Regions from separate parts of the Romboutsia lituseburensis genome, predicted to be linked through region 1. Evidence: riboswitches for the same ligand, from Rfam matches in the RefSeq annotation. Region 1 holds a riboswitch; each other region holds the start of a gene.

Region 1 (6,423 bases):
TGTAGAAGATTTAAGAAGCATGATAAATGAACTTACGTACATATTAACAGAAGTTAGCAATGGAAACTTAGATGTTGAAGTAGATAATGAACATTTAAATGAGCTATTTAGAAATGATTTTGCTCCTATACTATTAGCAGTAAATAAAATTGTAGAAGGCCTAAATGATACTTTATCTCAAATAAATATAGCAGGAGAACAAGTTTCAGTAGGTTCTGATCAAGTAGCAGAAGGGGCACAATTATTATCTCAAGGAGCGACAGAACAAGCTAGTTCAGTTCAAGAACTTTCAGCAACAATAAATGAAGTTTCAATGCAAATAAAGCAAACTGCACAAAATGCAGAAAGAGCAAAACAAATTTCTATACAATCAAGTGCAGCTACAGAAAAAGGTAAAAAGCAAATGCAAGAGATGATTGCAGCTATGAATGAAATAAGCAATACATCTAATCAAATAGGTAATATAATAAAGAATATAGATGATATAGCATTCCAAACAAACATATTAGCATTAAATGCAGCAGTAGAAGCAGCTCGTGCTGGTGAAGCTGGTAAAGGATTTGCTGTTGTAGCAGATGAAGTAAGAAACTTAGCGGCAAAGTCTGCTCAAAGTGCAAAGGATACAGCAGAGTTAATTGAAAAGTCACTTTTAGCAATCGAAAATGGAAGTGGAATTGTTTCTGAAACTGCAAAATCTCTTGAAGAAGTTGTTTCTGGGGCACAAAAATCTGCTGAAGTTATACAAGAAATAGCAGATGCAAGTAATGAACAAGCTCAACATATAAATCAAGTAAATATAGGTGTTGAACAAATCTCAGTTGTTGTTCAAACAAATTCAGCAACAGCAGAAGAAAGTGCTGCAGCTAGTGAAGAGTTATCAAGCCAAGCTGAGATGTTAAAGGAGCTTATAGGAAAGTTCAATTTAAAAGAAGAGCAAGATGGAAAATTCTTTGATAGTAAAATGCTATTTGATAGCGAAGAATTTTAAATATTAGAATAGACTATTTAATAAAATTATAGTAAATAATATTTTAAAAAATGTAATATCTAAGAATATTGAGAGAAAATGTCTAACGAAAAAGATTGAAAAAGAATCATATACAATGATACTATAAAATTGTAATAAAGCCATGAAGGTTTGATACTCTTAAAAGAGTAATAATCTTTATGGCTTTTTTATGTAAAAATATATTTTTAGGGGGATAGTATGGAACAAAGAGAATTTTTTGATAGTATAGCCAAAGAGTGGGATAACATTATAGAAGTAAATGAAGAAAAAATTAACACTCTTTTATCTAAATTAGATATTAAAGATAACGATAATATACTAGATGTTGGAACTGGGACTGGTGTTTTAATACCATTTTTAAAGAATTTAAATACAAATGGTATTATAAAAGGGGTAGATATTTCAAGTGGTATGTTAGATATAGCTAGTCAAAAGTTTAAGGATACTGAAAATGTATCGTTTGAAGTTTTAGATATAGAAAATTCCACATTAGAAGAAAAATACGATAAGATAGTTCTTTACTCAATGTTTCCTCATTTACAAAATAAAACAAATACAATTAAAACATTGGTTGAAAATAATTTAAATGAAGAAGGAAAGCTTATAATAGCGCATTCAAATAGTAGAGAATTTTTAAATAATATGCACAAAGAAAAAGATAAAATAGTTAGTGAAGACAGGCTTATATCAATAAAAGAGCAGAAAGTTTTATTTGAACAAGTTAATCTAAATGTATTAGATGCTTATGAGGATGACGAAATATATTATCTGGTTGTAAATAAAAAATAATAGGGGGATAATAATCATGAGAAATAAGAAAATAGTTTTATCAGGTTTATTTATAGCATTTGGAATAGTATTTCCAATGATATTTCATACAGTTAACTTAGCAGGACCAATATTTTTACCAATGCATATCCCAGTACTAGTAGCTGGATTTTTATTGGGACCAATTTGTGGTGCTATTGTAGGTATTTTAACTCCAATACTGAGTGGAGTTATGACAGGTATGCCGCCAATAGTTCCAGTTATGCCAATTATGGCTTTTGAACTTTGTGCATATGGTTTAATAACAGGATTTTTATTTAAAAAAACAAATCAAATATATATTTCATTAGTAGGGGCAATGATAGGTGGTAGAATATTTGCTTTAGTTGGAGCTTATATAGTATCTATGACTATAGCACCACAAGTTAGTCCTATAATGTTTGTGTTTGGTAGTTTGACTAAAGCAATACCAGGTATGATAATACAGTTAATATTTATACCAATACTAGTTAAATTCATCACTAACAATAAGGAGATTTCAAAAGTTTTAGCTTAAATTAAAGAAATAATTAATAAAAAACTATCTCTAAGTAATATGAAATAATACTTAGAGATAGTTTTTTATTGTTTAAATTGTACTAATTATGACATAATAATGACACTAAAATAACAAAAAGACTTTATATAATAAAATATATAGATAATTTTATTATAAACTATTAAAAATATATTTAGATAATGGAGAATTTTTAGAGGGAGTGAGGTTAATTGTCAAATAGTTTGATACTTATATGTGATGATGAAACATCAGTACATGACACTATAGGAGAGTATTTAAAATTAGAAAGGATGGATTATATATCTTCATATGATGGATTAGATGCACTTGATAAAGCAAAAACAATTCAGCCAGATTTAATATTGATGGATGTAACAATGCCGAAAATGTTTGGGACAGATGTTTGTAGGGAAGTTCGAAAATATAGTGAGGTACCTATTATTATGCTAACAGCAAAATCAGAAACTATAGATAAAATAATTGGCCTAGAATTAGGAGCAGATGATTATATAACAAAGCCTTTTTCACCAAGAGAGGTTGTAACAAGAATAAAAACAGTGTTAAGAAGAAGTAATAGCTTCTCTAGGATGAATAATAGAATAAAGTATAGAGACCTTGAAATAAGTATCGATACTTATGAAGTTTATATAAGAGGTAAATTGGTAAAATTTACACCTAAAGAAATTAAAATTCTTTATATGCTTGCATCTAATCCTGGAATTATTTTAAATAGAGATGAGATATTATCAGAAGTTTGGGGGTATGGGTACCTTGGAGATACTCGAGTTGTTGATACTCAGATAAAAAGACTTAGAAAAAAAATACCACAAGATGAAGTAAATTGGAAAATTAGGTCGATATATGGTGTAGGTTATAAGTTTGAAATAAGCTAGTAATTATTAATGTCATTATGGGGAAAAAGAGTTGATTAACACGTATTAATCAACTTTTTTTAGTTTTTCTATATTAAATAAATAAAATAACAAACAATAATTATGATTTAAATAAAATGTAGATTGTTATATTATGTAAAAAAATAAGAATTTGTACTTATTATGACACCCTTATGACACAAATGAAAAAAAATAATATGTATAATTGGAATTAGAGGAACAAATTTATTTAAATTAAAATTATTGTTCAATATGCTTATACACTAAAACAAAATATATATGGCAAAGGTGTATTATTACTTAATAGGGAATTTGGTTAAATGCCAAAGCTGCCCCAGTAACTGTAATCGATGATGAGTTAGCAAAATGCCACTGCTAAAAAAGCGGGAAGGTGCTAATAAGGATGAATCGTAAGCCAGGAGACCTGCCTATGCCACGAATAGATCTTTCTGGGGAAATATATCACTATGTATAGAAAAAATAAAAAAATATATATATGTGATTTTTCTTGGTTAGATATTCATACTTGAATATCTTTTTTAATTATAAATATAAGTATAATTTTGTTATAGCTATTTTTATGATTGTAAGCATATTATCTCTAAACATGGCATGTGTAATTAAATAATCTAAAAAATTTCACAAGTATAACTTTTTCTTAAGTGGGGGGATAAAAAATGTATTTTATGTATTAAATAGAGTACTAAAAAAAAGGGGGAGTTTAAATGAGTAAAATTAAAAAGGCTAAGTATAAGACTATTATGAGCTTACTACTTACATTAGCATTAATTATTAATGTTATACCAGTAAGTGCACTGACATCTAATAATATGTATAATATGAAGCCAACACAAGAAATTACAGAAGATGACATCAATGCTAGTCAGTATGAAACTTACTATCACTCTGATAATATTGACTATACCTACAAGGGTGATATAGTGGAGTTTGTTTCAGATAATGAAATAAGAGTTGAAGGAAAAAATGTAAATTTAAAAAATAAACCAATAGATATAAATCAGACGGTGGAAGGTAATCAAGTTACCATAAAATTCAGTAGTATAGATGTACCTATTTATACGGTTTCAGGTCAATGGAACTCTAGTTATGGCGGAGATTATAGAATTGTATATAAGTCTGATATTCCAGGAAAGGAAGAGTTAAGATCAGAATCTAAGGATTTAAAAAAGCTAATTATAAGTGATTTAAGTCCAGGAGAATATCATCTAACAAATGGAACTGTATACGAGGAAGCTAATGAGTGGAGTCCAGGAATACCTAATATTGGTACTGAGGGTAACTTTGGAACATTACCAAATATAACTATAAAAGTAGAAGAAGACCATGAATGTGAAAATAAAGATATGGTTAAATTCTCAATAGAAAAAAGAACTATAGGTAAAGGTGACACTCTTTCACTACAAAGCATAGCTTTCGATGAAGGCGATACAGCTTGGTCAGTATTAAAGAAAGTTACTGATGAAAATAATATACCTATAGAATATACAGGAAGTGGTAGTAACCTATATGTTAGTTCTATAGATGGTGATGGAGAATTTGACCACGGGAATGGAAGTGGATGGAAGTATGAAGTAAATGGAGAATTTCCTGATGTAGGTTTAGATAGCTATAAAATAAAAAAAGACGATATTATAAGACTTAGATATTGTGTAACTGTAAATTCTGAGGAATTAAAAAAACCACTAGTTAAATATTTATCGGAAATAACATATAATGCAATTGACACTTTAAGTAAAGGTAATTATACAGAGGAATCTAAGCGTAATTTACAAAATGCTATAGATGAAGCTAAAGTAATAATAAATGACGAAAAATACAATAGTAAAGAAACAGAAGCAGAAATTATAGTAAGTAAATATATAAGCAAAATAAATATAGCAGTGAACAGACTAGTAGAATCAAGTTGTGGTACAGAGGAAGATATAAATAACGTACCTAATGACTTTGCCAATGATTTATGGTTACAATATGATTTTAAAGAAATGAAGGTAGGAGAACAGTCAGATATATACCCACGTAGAATACCTCAAATAGTAGGAAGTAGTATAGAAAATGATGTACATAGGCCTAATTTTAAATTTAAAATAGTTAAAGGAGACAGCATATCATTAAGTACTAATAGTAGTAGTGAAAAAACATTAGTAACTGCTGAAAAAGAAGGAACTACTATAGTTAAAGTTACATATGATGAGACAACTTATAAAGATAGAACATATGGAGCTAGTTCAAGTGTAAATACTGCTTATGTAGTATTTAATGTTACAAATAGTGATACTGATATAAAAATAAGTACTGATATAAAGCAAGATTCATATGATACTATATATTTTAAAAATGGAAATAGTACTGATTTAACGTTTAAAGTTAATGCAACTAATGCGGAGAATATAAAGGTTACATGTAACGATGAAGTACTAACAAAAAATGGAGATTCATATACTGCAAAGTTAAAAAATAGAAGTAATATCATTGGTATTGAAGCAACAAATAGCAAAGGTGAAACTAAGAGTTATTATAAAGTTGTAGATGCCAGAAAAATAGAAATAGATATAAAAAATAAAACTAACCCAGGTAAACAAATTGGTAAAGGTGATACAGCGCAAATAAGCTTTAAAGGTGTATCTAATCCAGTAGGAAAGTTAGCTACAATATATAATCCAACATTTATAAGTCAGTGGGGAGATACAAAAGGAACTTTTGTAGAGTATAAAAATGATACAGTGGGAATTATTAAAGGATATTGTTCACAATGGGATTTAGACAAAAAGAATACTATAGAGTTTAAGTTTGATAAAGAGGGAACTTATGATTTCTCAGAAGGACGTATATTTAGTCAATGGTGGGGAAGTCCTTTAGGAACAGATAAAGAAGTCCAAGGATCTGGAAATCCAAATCTTGGAGCACCAACACAGGAAAGATATTTCTCTAAAATGCCAAACTTTAGCATTGAAGTAGGTGAAAAAAATGAAGCTGAGGTAGTTGATGTTACAGAAGTAATTTTAAATGAAAGTAATTTAAAAATAAATGAAGGTGAGTTTAAAAATATAAATGCAACTGTAAAACCAGAAAATGCTACTAATAAATCTGTAAAATGGACTAGTTCAGATGAAAATATAGCTAGTGTTGAAAATGGTAAAATAACTGGTAAAAAAGCAGGAACTGTTATCATAACT
Region 2 (6,423 bases), 670 kb from region 1:
TCCCCTTTATATTTGTTTTTTACACTTAAATGTTAGCACACTAATAAGCTTGAGCCAATATTTTTTAGTATAATTTTACTATATTTTATATTTTTTTAACTAAATTTAGTATTTAAGTTTTTATTTAAATTTTATGTATTTATACATAAAAAATAGCAACTAAACAAAATTAGTTGCTATTTTTTATTACATTTATATTATACTTTTTGTACTTTTTCTAATTACTAGTTCACTAGGTATTATAACTTTTTTACAATATTTTCTACTTTTATTTATTTTCTCAATTATTAAATCAACTGAAGCACTTGCTAAATGCTCTATATGTACCCTAACAGTTGTAAGCGGTACAATTGTATGCTTAGATGCTATTAAATCATTAAATCCAACTATACTAACATCATCCGGAACCTTTATATTATTTTCATATAAAGCTTTAAGTACCCCCGTTGCTATAGTATCATTTCCAACAAAGAAAGCAGTAGGCATATTTTCATTACTATTTATAAACTCTATTGTAGATTCATATCCATCCATAGCAGTCATTTCTTTTGTATCTATTATATTTTCTTTTTTATATACTCCTTTAGACTTCATATAATCAGTATAGTATCTTAATCTATAATCAAGATTTTTTTCTTTTTTGTTATCTAAAGTCTTTGTACTTCCAATATATCCAATATCACTATGACCTAATTCAAACAAATAATCTAGCGCCTTATAAGTCCCTAATTTAAAATTAACTTTAACCGAGTCATAGCGTTGCTCATCTGGTGAAGAATCTAAAAATACTATATTGTCACTAATTTCATTCATCATATTTACTTCTTCACCGTTAAATTTACCTATAGCAATTATTCCATTTAGCTTTTCTTCACCTATAAATTTATATTCTTTTTCCGATTTATAAACATTTACAACTTCTATTTCATTATCAAAACATTCTCTATCTACTACACTTCTAAGAAGTAAATAGTAAGGATCTTGTAGTTGTTCACTATGATTATACATCTCAACTATCCCGACTCTTAATTTATTTATTTTAACTTTACTACTACTTTTTCTTTGCTTTAAAGTCTTATATTGCATTTCTTCTGCAGTTTCAAATATCTTTATTTTAGTTTCATCAGAAACACTAATTGTTGTATCATGGTTTAATACTCTAGAAACAGTACCTACAGATACACCAACCTCGTTGGCAATTTCCTTTAATGTAACCACCTTTTAACCTCCTTTTCAAAAAAATCAGCTCACTTTTATAATCCCCTCTTAAGCATATGTCAATTTTATCTATTCATTCCCCACTGTAAAATAAATTATCTAATAAAACAATTACTCTAATTTAAATTCAAAACTATAAGAAAACTAATTAACTTCTCTTGTAGTCTCAATTATACCTCCGTATAGTAATAAAATAGGGGGTACTATTGTGCCCTGACATTTCTTCTTCTATTTTCTATGTATATTCTACCATAACTTACCTATTGAGTAAACTTTGCTTGTTTCATACTATAACGTCCATGTATATTAGGCCGTATCAATTATACCTTATATTAATTAAATTTTTACAATATAAAAAGAGTGCTAAATTTAACACTCTTTTTAGTTCATATTTTATTTATATTGATATATCTAGATTACCATAATCACCATCAATTACTATTTTATTAATTTTAAAGTTTACTTTTTCTTTAAATATCGGACCATCAATTACAAATGTATGATATTCACCATTTTCACCACATGGATCACATTTTAAATCCTTAATCTCCCCAACAATTTCACGAGTTAGTACCTTTCCTAAAAAATCACTAGGCAATTGCGTTAAATTTACTTTTTTAATTACTGTACTAAATCCATTGTCTATAAATTCATTCACTAGTTTTTCTCTATCCTCTTGCCATAAAGGTAATATAGCCTCAAGTTCTGCTTCCTTGCATCTATCTTCGCACCATTTTCTATGATCAGATATATCTATATCTCCAAATACACAAGATTGAGCTCCTAGCTCTTTTGCTTTTAAAAGCGTCTCTGTAAATTTATGTTCATATTCATTCATTTCACATTCAACTAAAAATAAAGGTATATCTAAACTCTCACTAACTTTATTTAACAATTCTTTTTGTATGCTATGAGTCCACGAACCTGTTTCACCCTTTTTAACTGTTACTAATAATCCTATAGGGACATATCCTTTGTTCATCATTCTATAAAGTGCTAAAGTACTATCTTTACCCCCGCTAAATGACATAATAAACTTCTTGCTCATATTTACTTCTCCTTCTAATTTAAAAATTTCTCTTGATTGTATGTACTACATTCTTCTTATTCCCACTTTTTAAGCACTTCTATCATAAATTGCTTAACATCTATATCATAAACTTGTTTAAGTTTTTCACTTATTAAGACCTCTTTAGGTGTTCCCTTAGCTACTACCTCACCTTTACTTACCATAATTACATTATCTGAAAAATACTGAACTAAATTTAAATCATGTAAAACTCCAACAACAATCTTATTATTATCTTTTGCCCAAATGACTAAATGTTGCAGTAATTCTATCTGATGCTTTAAATCTAGATGATTTGTAGGTTCATCCAATAATATAATTTCAGGATTTTGAGCAAATGTTCTAGCTAAAAATACTCTTTGTAATTGTCCTCCTGACAACTCACTTATCATTTTATCTTTTATATCATAAAGTCCGACTTTTTCTATACTATCAATAACTATATCTCTATCTTCACCTTTTAAAGATTGAAATGGACCTTTTAAATAAGCATATCTTCCCAGCGATACTGTTTCATAAATTGTATAAGGAAAATATATTTGAGATATTTGGCTCATTAAAGCCACTTTTGTAGCTAATTCTTTCCTATTAAATGTATTAACTTCTTTACCATCTATCTTTATACTTCCTCTATAATCAATTATATTTGCAATAGACTTAAGTAAAGTACTCTTTCCACAACCATTTGGCCCTATTATACAAATATTTTCACCTTTTTTAACTTCAAAATTTACATTTTTTATAATGTCATTATTATCATATCCGCAATAAAGCTCTTTGACTTCTAGCATTTTCTTACCTACCCTTTTTTATTATTAAAATAAACATATGCAAAGAATGGCGCTCCTATAAGAGCCGTTATAGCACCTACTGGCAGTTCTTGTGGTGATACTATAGTTCTAGATATAAGATCTGTTATAACCATTAAGCATCCTCCAAATATAAAAGACATTGGTATCACATATGTATGTTTTGACCCAAATACCTTTCTAACTATATGTGGTGCAATTAAATCAACAAATCCTATCGTTCCACTTAAGGCTACTGCTGAGCCTGTTAAAGTTGCCGATAATATAAATAAGTGCTTTTTAACCTTAGCAGTATCTACACCAACAGCTTTTGCTTGCTCTTCTCCAAACGTTAAAATATCCATCTCTTTAGTATACTTTAATACACCTATCATTCCTATTAACAAAAATGGTACAAGGACTTTTACGTATGACCATCCTTTCATGGAAAAACTTCCCATCTGCCACATTGTAATACTTTTTATATCTTCACTAAACAAAGCTGTTATTGTTGTCAAAAGAGCATTTACGAATAATGAAAGTACCATTCCTGCAAGTATTATAGTATTATTCGACATTGTTTTATCTACTTTTTGGCTAAATACTATTACTAAATAAACAGTCAAAAGACCTGATAAAAAACCAATTAACGGAAGTGTTAAGGTTCCTAATAGTGGTATTGATATTCCAAGAACTATAACCAATCCTGCACCTAGTGATGCACCTGATGATACACCTAGAGTATAAGGTGATGCTAACTCATTTTTTAATATAGACTGAACTACTGCACCACTTACAGATAAACAGCCTCCAACCATAAATGCTAATAAAACTCTTGGAAATCTTATAGACCATATTATTGATACATCTTTAGGGTTTATATTATCTATTAAAGGAATGTTAAACATTTTATTTAATAATATATTAGCTGTATCTAACAAATTAATATTAGAACTTCCTATAGATATTCCCATGCAAATTATTAAAAACACTATTGGTATGCATACTAAGGATAAACTTTTTCTCCTAATCATATTTTGAATTACCTTTCTAGTTGATTGTTTAGGGTGTTTTATTAAGTTTTTGACATATTCAAAAAGACATACCTAAAGGGCATGCCTGTTTAAATCAATTACTAAATTACAATTGAAAATCACACTAATCCCCACCCTCAGAAGGTACTAGTTAGATTTTAGGCAGTTCTCCCGGCTCAACTTCGTCCTACTTTCAAACCTTCCCGATTAATCAGTGGTATTTTAGATTTCGTCCGTTTTACGGTTACTGGGGTAGCTTAGAGATTTAATCTAATTCCCTATTAAGTCACATTGACACCTAATATCTTAATATGTACTTATATTATTTATTATATATAATCATTCTACATATATCAACTGTAATAGATTTTATTAATTTCTTATTTAATCTATAAAAATTAAAAGACCATCCATAATAAAAATATCCTGGATAGTCTTTTTTAACTAGATGCTATAAATTTTGATAACTACAAACTATTTAAGTACCTTTGCAAGAGCTAAACTGCATACTGCAATTATTGATGTCCAAGCTACACCCATAAATATCCATGCTGTTGTAGTCACTTTTAACATCTCCTTTTATAAAAATTTTATTATTCCTAGTTTTGTAAAAATGGTTAATTATTAATTAAATGTGATGTTCTTTCTTTCTATAAATATATTCTCTCATCGACTAAAATGTATCGTATTTTACCATTAATTAACCTATTTTACAAACTATTAACAATTTCATTTAATATTCTTTAGTTTGTTATATCTTTTCCCTTATATGTTTTATAGCTATGTAAAAACTCTCTACTGTTAAATATATACTTGCCTCCTATTTGAGTATAATATGCCCCTGTTGAGTCATAAATTTCTTTTACTTTTTGAGTTAAGTTTTTATGATAATATCTAAGTTCCTTAAATTCTTTTTTAAGTTTGTCTGCTGTCATCCACACTTTATTAGAAGTTATGTCTGCTAATTTAATATTATCAAATTGAGAATTATTTTTTTGAGAGTACACATAAAGTTCAGCTAGCAATTCTTGTAAATTCTCATTCGTAAGATCGTGTTTTAACTTTTTGTATAGTATAGCACCCATTGAATCTATACCCTTTTCTTCCAGTCTTTCTTGTTTTATTAATGCATCTAGTGGCTGTCTTTTTATATATACATAAGAATTTTCTTCTAATATATATGTACCCCTATGATATTTTGCAGGTCTATGAATAACAAGAATTGGGCTATACTCACCATTAGTTTCATCTTCATTTTTATCAACTATTTCAGATTTATTTTTAACTTCATACTCGCTAGATATTGATCCATATCTAGACTTCTGATTTAAAGAATAAATTTCATTATCTTCTATATAGTTTATTATTTCTTTAACATATTCTTTATCTATAATATTATTTAAGTTCTCAGTATTATTTACATAGTTTTGAGATAATTCATCTTTTAAATTATTTATATCCTCTATTTTTATATTAAAGACTAAACACATATTTAATAATCTATTTTCTATATCATTTATATCAACATTTATAAATGGTTCTATTTCGTTAAAATATTCATAATTCTTTATTTGCAAAATTTGATTTAGGATGTTCATATGATTTATTGAACTATTTCTATCAAATAAATACTTATTTACACTTTCTTTTAATGCTTCAATATTTTTATATATTTTTATGTATTCCTTTATTAATTTCATACCTTTGTTTAATATTTCTTTTGGTATATTTATATAAATGTCATTTTCGTTGACACATAGCTTTAATTCATCTTCTTCAAAAATAGCTTTAATGTCTTCTGTCATACTTTTTTCTCCTTTATATTTCAAACTTAAAGTCAGATTTAATTATAGCATAAATTATATTTTTAAGTCTAATATTTTACTTTACTACAGCTTTTATGCTTATTTAAATACAAACTAAGGCACATGAATTTTTATCTAATCCATGTGCCTTAGTTTATAATAAATTTAATATTTCTTTTTTCAATTTAACAATATATTCTAGGTTTTCATCACTTATATAAGTTTTATCAATTGTAAATTCTTTTTTTACAATTGCAGGCTTTTTAGATATAACATATATTTTGTCAGATAACATTATAGCTTCATCTATATCATGAGTTATTAATAGTATAGTTGAATTTACTTTATTTTTTATATCTAATAACCAATTTTGCATTGATGCTTTAGTTATAGAGTCTAGCGCTCCAAATGGCTCATCTAGCAGCATAATATCATTTGAATTTACAAAAGTTCTTAAAAAATTAGCTCTTTGTTTCATCCCACCAGATAATTCTTTTGGATATTTATTT
Region 3 (6,423 bases), 2.0 Mb from region 1:
GTCTAGATAATGCTGGGGTACGATGGGGAGCGAAATTTAGTAGCGAAGTAGCTGATTTCACACTGTCGAGAAAAGTCTCTATCGAGTTTAAAGGCGCCCGTACCGTAAACCGACACAGGTGGGTGAGGAGAGTATCCTAAGGCCAGCGAGAGAACTATTGTTAAGGAACTCGGCAAAATGACCCCGTAACTTAGGGAGAAGGGGTGCCATCCTTTGGATGGCCGCAGAGAATAGGCCCAAGCGACTGTTTACCAAAAACACAGGTTTCTGCTAAGTCGCAAGACGATGTATAGGAGCTGACGCCTGCCCGGTGCTGGAAGGTTAAGGGGATCTGTCAGGAGCAATCCGAAGCAGTGAACTTAAGCCCCAGTAAACGGCGGCCGTAACTATAACGGTCCTAAGGTAGCGAAATTCCTTGTCGGGTAAGTTCCGACCCGCACGAAAGGCGTAACGATTTGGGCACTGTCTCAACAATAGACTCGGTGAAATTGTAATCCCGGTGAAGATGCCGGGTACCTGCGACAGGACGGAAAGACCCCATGGAGCTTTACTGTAGCTTGACGTTGGGTCTTGGTACTACATGTACAGGATAGGTGGGAGACTATGAAGCATGAACGCCAGTTTGTGTGGAGTCATCCTTGGGATACCACCCTTGTAGTACTGGGATCCTAACCATAGGCCTTGAATCAGGTCTTGGGACACCGTCAGGTGGGCAGTTTGACTGGGGCGGTCGCCTCCTAAAAAGTAACGGAGGCGCTCAAAGGTTTCCTCAGCACGGTCGGAAATCGTGCGAAGAGTGCAAAGGCAAAAGGAAGCTTGATTGCAAGACATACAGGTCGAGCAAGGACGAAAGTCGGACTTAGTGATCCGGTGGTACCGCATGGAAGGGCCATCGCTCAACGGATAAAAGCTACCCTGGGGATAACAGGCTTATCTCCCCCAAGAGTCCACATCGACGGGGAGGTTTGGCACCTCGATGTCGGCTCATCACATCCTGGGGCTGTAGTAGGTCCCAAGGGTTGGGCTGTTCGCCCATTAAAGTGGTACGCGAGCTGGGTTCAGAACGTCGTGAGACAGTTCGGTCCCTATCCGTCGCAGGCGTAGGAAATTTGAGGAGACCTGTCCTTAGTACGAGAGGACCGGGATGGACGTACCTCTGGTGTACCAGTTGTTCTGCCAAGGGCATGGCTGGGTAGCTATGTACGGAATGGATAAGCGCTGAAAGCATCTAAGCGCGAAGCCAACTTCAAGATAAGATTTCCCACCGTAAGGGTAAGACCCCAGGAAGACTACCTGGTTGATAGGTCGAAGGTGTAAGTGCAGTAATGTATTTAGCTTATCGATACTAATAGGTCGAGGACTTGACCAACAAAATGATTCACTCAAAATGATATACAGTTTTCAGAGTATTAACTCTAAAAATAAAGATTATGTGGTTATTATAGCAAAGAGGATACACCTGTTCCCATTCCGAACACAGAAGTTAAGCTCTTTAGCGCTGATGGTACTTGGGGGGCGACCCCCTGGGAGAGTAAGACGTAGCCACGTAATCTTTTTTATTTTAATAAAAGCCTAGAAGCACATATTGTTGCTTCTAGGCTTTTTCTGTTTTTATTTAAATATATATGCTAAAATTATAACTAAATAAACTTTCTAATAAAGGGGATCATAAAATGGGGATAATAGATAACTTAAAACAACAAAATGTAAATGAAAAATTAATAGAAGATGCTTTGTACTTTAAAAAATATTATAAATTAGAGGATTCTCTTCAACATAGAATATCACAATCAAATAGCTATTTTTATGGGAAAGAAATATGGGATATGTGTATATCTGCTATACTTGAAGGTGAAAATATACTTTTATCAGGGCCTAAGGCAACAGGTAAAAACCTACTTGCAGATAACTTATCTGAGCTATTTGGAAGACCTCAGTGGAATACTTCTTTTCATATAAATACAGATAGTACAACATTAATAGGAACAGATACTTTTATAGATAATGAGGTAAAGTTAAGACGTGGATCTGTATATGAATGTGCAATTCATGGTGGATTTGGTATATTCGATGAAATAAATATGGCTAAAAATGATGCTATTGCAGTACTGCATTCTGCATTAGATCATAGGAGAATAATCGATGTGCCTGGTTATGAACGAATAAATTTACATCCGGCAACTAGATTTATAGGAACGATGAACTATGAATATGCAGGTACAAAGGAATTAAATGAGGCACTAGTATCTAGGTTTATGGTTATTGATATACCGTCAATAGAAGAAGATAAACTTATGCTTATATTGAATAATGAATTTCCTGATGCAGATAGAGAAAAGTTACTTCAGTTTGCAGGAATATTCCTTGATTTGCAATTGAAATCACAAAATGGAGAAATTTCAAGTAAATCAATAGATTTAAGAGGGCTTATAGGTTCATTAAAAACAATAAAAAGAGGTCTTAGTCCTAAATTAGCAATAAATATGGGTATAACAGGTAAGACTTTTGATGAATATGAAAAGGAAATAGTAGGGGATATTATAAAAACAAGAATTTCAAGTATTTGGGAATCTAAGGATGTATTTCCACATAATAATCTAAATGGTCAATTAGAATCAAGTTTTTAGGCTATTAATGTTTTACAAAATTAACTATAGATTTTATTTGTATACAAACACTATATAATTAGGGGAAAATTATGAAATGGATATATAATAATTATGAATTTGAAAATAGAATAAATAATTTATCTTGGACTATTTCAGGTAAATATAATGAAGATATAAGTGCATCAGAACAAGACTATACATCAAAGGATGTAGCGTTATATTTTGCTATTATGACAGGTGCAAGACATAAATATATAGAATGGAATATAGTTAAAAAATATTTATACAATAGGATAAAACAAGGATATGATTCTAATATACTATTAGGTTTAGTTCAAGTAGTTCTAAATATAATAGTAGAAGATAGAGTAATACAAGAAAGACCAGGAATAAAAGATATAAGAAAAAAAGCATATAAAGATATGCTAGATGGATTTACAAAAATATATAAAGATGATGTAATACAAAAAATTAAATATGTAATAGTATTAGAAAATATGGGTAAACATCCTTCAGTAGATGGTCTAAGTAGAAGAATTTTAAATTGTATTAGGAAGATTGATATAAATTTACCGATAATAGAAATTTTAAAAGAAATTGATAATATTTACATTAAATTTTTTGAAGGAAAAGTTATAAAATCTCAAGATATAAAAGAAAATTCTATAGAATATAAAAATGATACAGATATAGACTTTGATACATTTTCAGATTTTATGTATGAAGAGCTTTATGAAGATGAACAGAATGAGATGATTGAAAGTGAAATAAGTAATATATCCTCATCTATGTTAATTGAAAGTGTTGGAGAAATTGATATAGATATCTCTAAAAATACTAAAGAAAGAGTTTTATATGTAGATGAAAAGACATTAGATAAAATCTATAATAAAATGGAACATTATTATGGAAAATCATATCTAAATAAAAATGAATTGAAAAAAATTGAAACTAAAAATTGCAGAAATGTACACGAAGGTTGTAGAATACATTTTACAGATGGAGTATTGAGAAGTGAATGTAGTAATGTAGCTCAAATTAAATATGTTACAAGACAAAAAGAAAATAATATAGGTAAGTTTAGAGATAAAGCTAAGATACATAAAAGGAATATAATAAAATTAAAGGATAGCTTATCAAGAATTCTTATAGAGGAAAGTGAAACTAGTAGAGTTTATTCAGATTGTGGGACTATACATGCAAATAGAGCATGGAGAGCTACAAAAAGTAGTAATAACAAAATATTTTATAAAGATATTGAAAATGAGAAGGGGAAATATGTAATTGACATATTACTAGATGGAAGTGGGTCTCAGAGCAGGAATCAAGCAAATGTTGCTACACAAGCATATATAATAGCTAATGCTCTAACCATGGTAGGTATTCCTAACAGAGTTATGGGATTTTCTAGCTTTATGGATTACACTATATTAAAAAGATTTAAAGATTATGAAGATAAAATAGAAGAAATTGAAAATATATTTGAATATTTTTGTGCAGGAAATAATAGAGATGGACTAGCAATTAAATCAACTTGTGATGGTTTATTAAATCGAAATGAAGAAAATAAAATATTGATAGTTTTAAGTGATGGAAAACCCAATGATATAAAAATTGGAAAAGATAGAGAGCGTAGTATAAGAGGCGAAATGTCATATAGAGGTATGATAGGAATAAAAGACACTGCCAATGAAGTAAGAAGAGCTAGGCAACAAAATATTTTAGTATTAGGAGTATTTACAGGAAAAGAAAATGATTTAGAAGCACAAAGGTTGATATATGGTAGGGACTTCGTATATACTAAAGATATAGAAAGATTTTCAGATATAGTGTCTATGTATTTGAAAAAAATAATTAGAAATTAAATTTTAAAAATTTTTTTCAAAATAAAAAAGGAATATTAGTATTTATGTAGAATACAATATAAGTAAGGCAATTTATCAAAATTTTTTTACATCTAGAGTATAATTTATCATGTTACAAAAGTTAGTAAAATAAATATTAAATATATATTTTAGGTTCTTGATAAAAGATTAATAGGGAAAGAGGTGTAATTCCTCTGCAGCCCCCGCTACTGTAAAGCTGACGAAATTTATTTTAACCACTATGATTTATTATTCATGGGAAGGTAAAAGAGTAGGATGAAGCTAAGCCAGGAGACCTGCCTAGTAATATTAAAGTAATTTCTTCGGGGTGGGAGAAAGTTTCTTAAAATACTTGTGTATAAAATTAGTATTGAAAAAGAAAGTCTAACCCTTTGGTTAGGCTTTTTATATTGTAAGGAGAATTAAGTATGCTTTTAATAGATAAATACGCATATACAAACAGTTTAACAGAAATAAATCCAAAGATAAAAGGAAGCATAGGCTTAATATTTTTAATAATTTCTATGGCATTTAAAAATATTTTTTGCTTGATTAGTATTATAACTTTTATGAGTTCTCTTATAGTTTTTTTAGCTAAAATAGACTTAAAAAGTTATTTAAAGCTTGTAAAAATACCAATGTATTTTTTAATAATGGGAGTTCTAATAAACCTTATAAATATATCATTTGATTCAAAAGGACTAATTTATAGTTTTAATATAATGTCTTTAAATATAGGTATATCAAATAAGTCAATAATTACATCTATACATATATTGTTTAGAGCTATTGCTTGTTTAACATGTATATACTTTTTTATATTAACAACACCATTTAATCAGATAATATTTTTATTAAAAAAGCTACATATATCAGATACGGTAATAGAGCTATCTATGTTAGTTTATAGATTTATATTTATATTTTTAGAAGAAGTATCAGATATAAGAAAATCACAACAATTAAGATTTGGATATATTAATTTAAAAACATCTTATAATTCAGTTGGAATTCTAGGAAATATGTTATTTAAGAGAATGATGAAAAGGTATGATGAAATGTGTATATCTTTAGACATAAAATTATATGATAGCAAATTTCACATAGTAGGGGATGAAAATGTTTAAAATAAATGACTTAAATTATAAATACGAAAAAAACTCACATGCACTAAAAAAAGTTAATATGGACTTTTCAAAAGGTGATGTGATAGGGATAATAGGATCAAATGGATCTGGTAAATCTACATTTTTTATGAATTTAATGGGCATACTTAAGCCCACATCAGGAAAAATTTTATTCAAGGATCAGGAAATAAACTATACAAAAAAAGGCCTATATAATTTAAGAAAACAAGTAGGTATAGTATTTCAGGATCCAGAAAAACAAATATTCTATTCAAGGGTATATGATGATATAGCATTTTCTTTAAGAAATATTGGAATAGATGAAGAAATAATAAATATGAGAGTTAGAGATGCACTAGTTGCTGTTAATGGAATAGATTTTATAAACAAACCAGTACATTTTTTAAGCTATGGCCAAAAAAAGAGGGTAGCAATAGCTTCTGTTATAGCAATGGAAAATGAAATAGTTTTATTAGATGAGCCGACAGCTGGCTTAGACCCAGTAAGTACTAGATTAATAGTAGATATTATAAAAAACCTTAAACAAAAAGGTGTTAAGATAGTGATATCAAGTCATGATATGAATTTAATATATGAAATATGCGATTATGCATATGTTTTAAGTAAAGGCGAAGTGATAGAAGATGGAAGTATTGAGGAAGTATTTGTAAAAGAGAATAAAGTTATTGAAGCTGGATTAGAACTTCCTTGGCTTGTAAAACTACATAAAAATATGAATATACCTTTATTTAAATGTGAAGAAGATTTGTATAAGTATTGGAATGATTCTGTGCTTATATCAAATCATTAATTTGCCCTAAA

What was found. Region 1 has a riboswitch for cobalamin ahead of NWE74_RS00585 (S-layer homology domain-containing protein). Riboswitches for the same ligand answer to the same signal wherever they lie in the genome.
Region 2: it holds a riboswitch for cobalamin, as region 1 does, so the genes downstream of both, NWE74_RS03975 (FecCD family ABC transporter permease) here and NWE74_RS00585 (S-layer homology domain-containing protein) in region 1, are expected to answer to the same signal.
Region 3: it holds a riboswitch for cobalamin, as region 1 does, so the genes downstream of both, cbiQ (cobalt ECF transporter T component CbiQ) here and NWE74_RS00585 (S-layer homology domain-containing protein) in region 1, are expected to answer to the same signal.

What each region holds. Positions count from the first base shown of each region.
Region 1 covers NZ_JANQBQ010000001.1:112,817-119,239, forward strand. Annotated here, with positions in the region: gene NWE74_RS00565 (methyl-accepting chemotaxis protein) at 1-988, shown strand, start outside; gene NWE74_RS00570 (class I SAM-dependent methyltransferase) at 1,208-1,798, shown strand; gene NWE74_RS00575 (ECF transporter S component) at 1,815-2,333, shown strand; gene NWE74_RS00580 (response regulator transcription factor) at 2,546-3,229, shown strand; cobalamin riboswitch at 3,499-3,676, shown strand; gene NWE74_RS00585 (S-layer homology domain-containing protein) at 3,955-6,423, shown strand, end outside.
Region 2 covers NZ_JANQBQ010000001.1:787,813-794,235, forward strand. Annotated here, with positions in the region: gene NWE74_RS03960 (LacI family DNA-binding transcriptional regulator) at 193-1,218, opposite strand; gene NWE74_RS03965 (diphthine--ammonia ligase) at 1,616-2,266, opposite strand; gene NWE74_RS03970 (ABC transporter ATP-binding protein) at 2,323-3,078, opposite strand; gene NWE74_RS03975 (FecCD family ABC transporter permease) at 3,087-4,109, opposite strand; cobalamin riboswitch at 4,253-4,426, opposite strand; gene NWE74_RS03980 (hypothetical protein) at 4,853-5,914, opposite strand; gene NWE74_RS03985 (ABC transporter ATP-binding protein) at 6,069-6,423, opposite strand, start outside.
Region 3 covers NZ_JANQBQ010000001.1:2,095,139-2,101,561, reverse strand. Annotated here, with positions in the region: rRNA gene NWE74_RS10080 (23S ribosomal RNA) at 1-1,369, shown strand, start outside; rRNA gene rrf (5S ribosomal RNA) at 1,432-1,548, shown strand; gene NWE74_RS10070 (AAA family ATPase) at 1,674-2,627, shown strand; gene NWE74_RS10065 (cobaltochelatase CobT-related protein) at 2,699-4,474, shown strand; cobalamin riboswitch at 4,609-4,793, shown strand; gene cbiQ (cobalt ECF transporter T component CbiQ) at 4,903-5,601, shown strand; gene NWE74_RS10055 (energy-coupling factor ABC transporter ATP-binding protein) at 5,594-6,412, shown strand.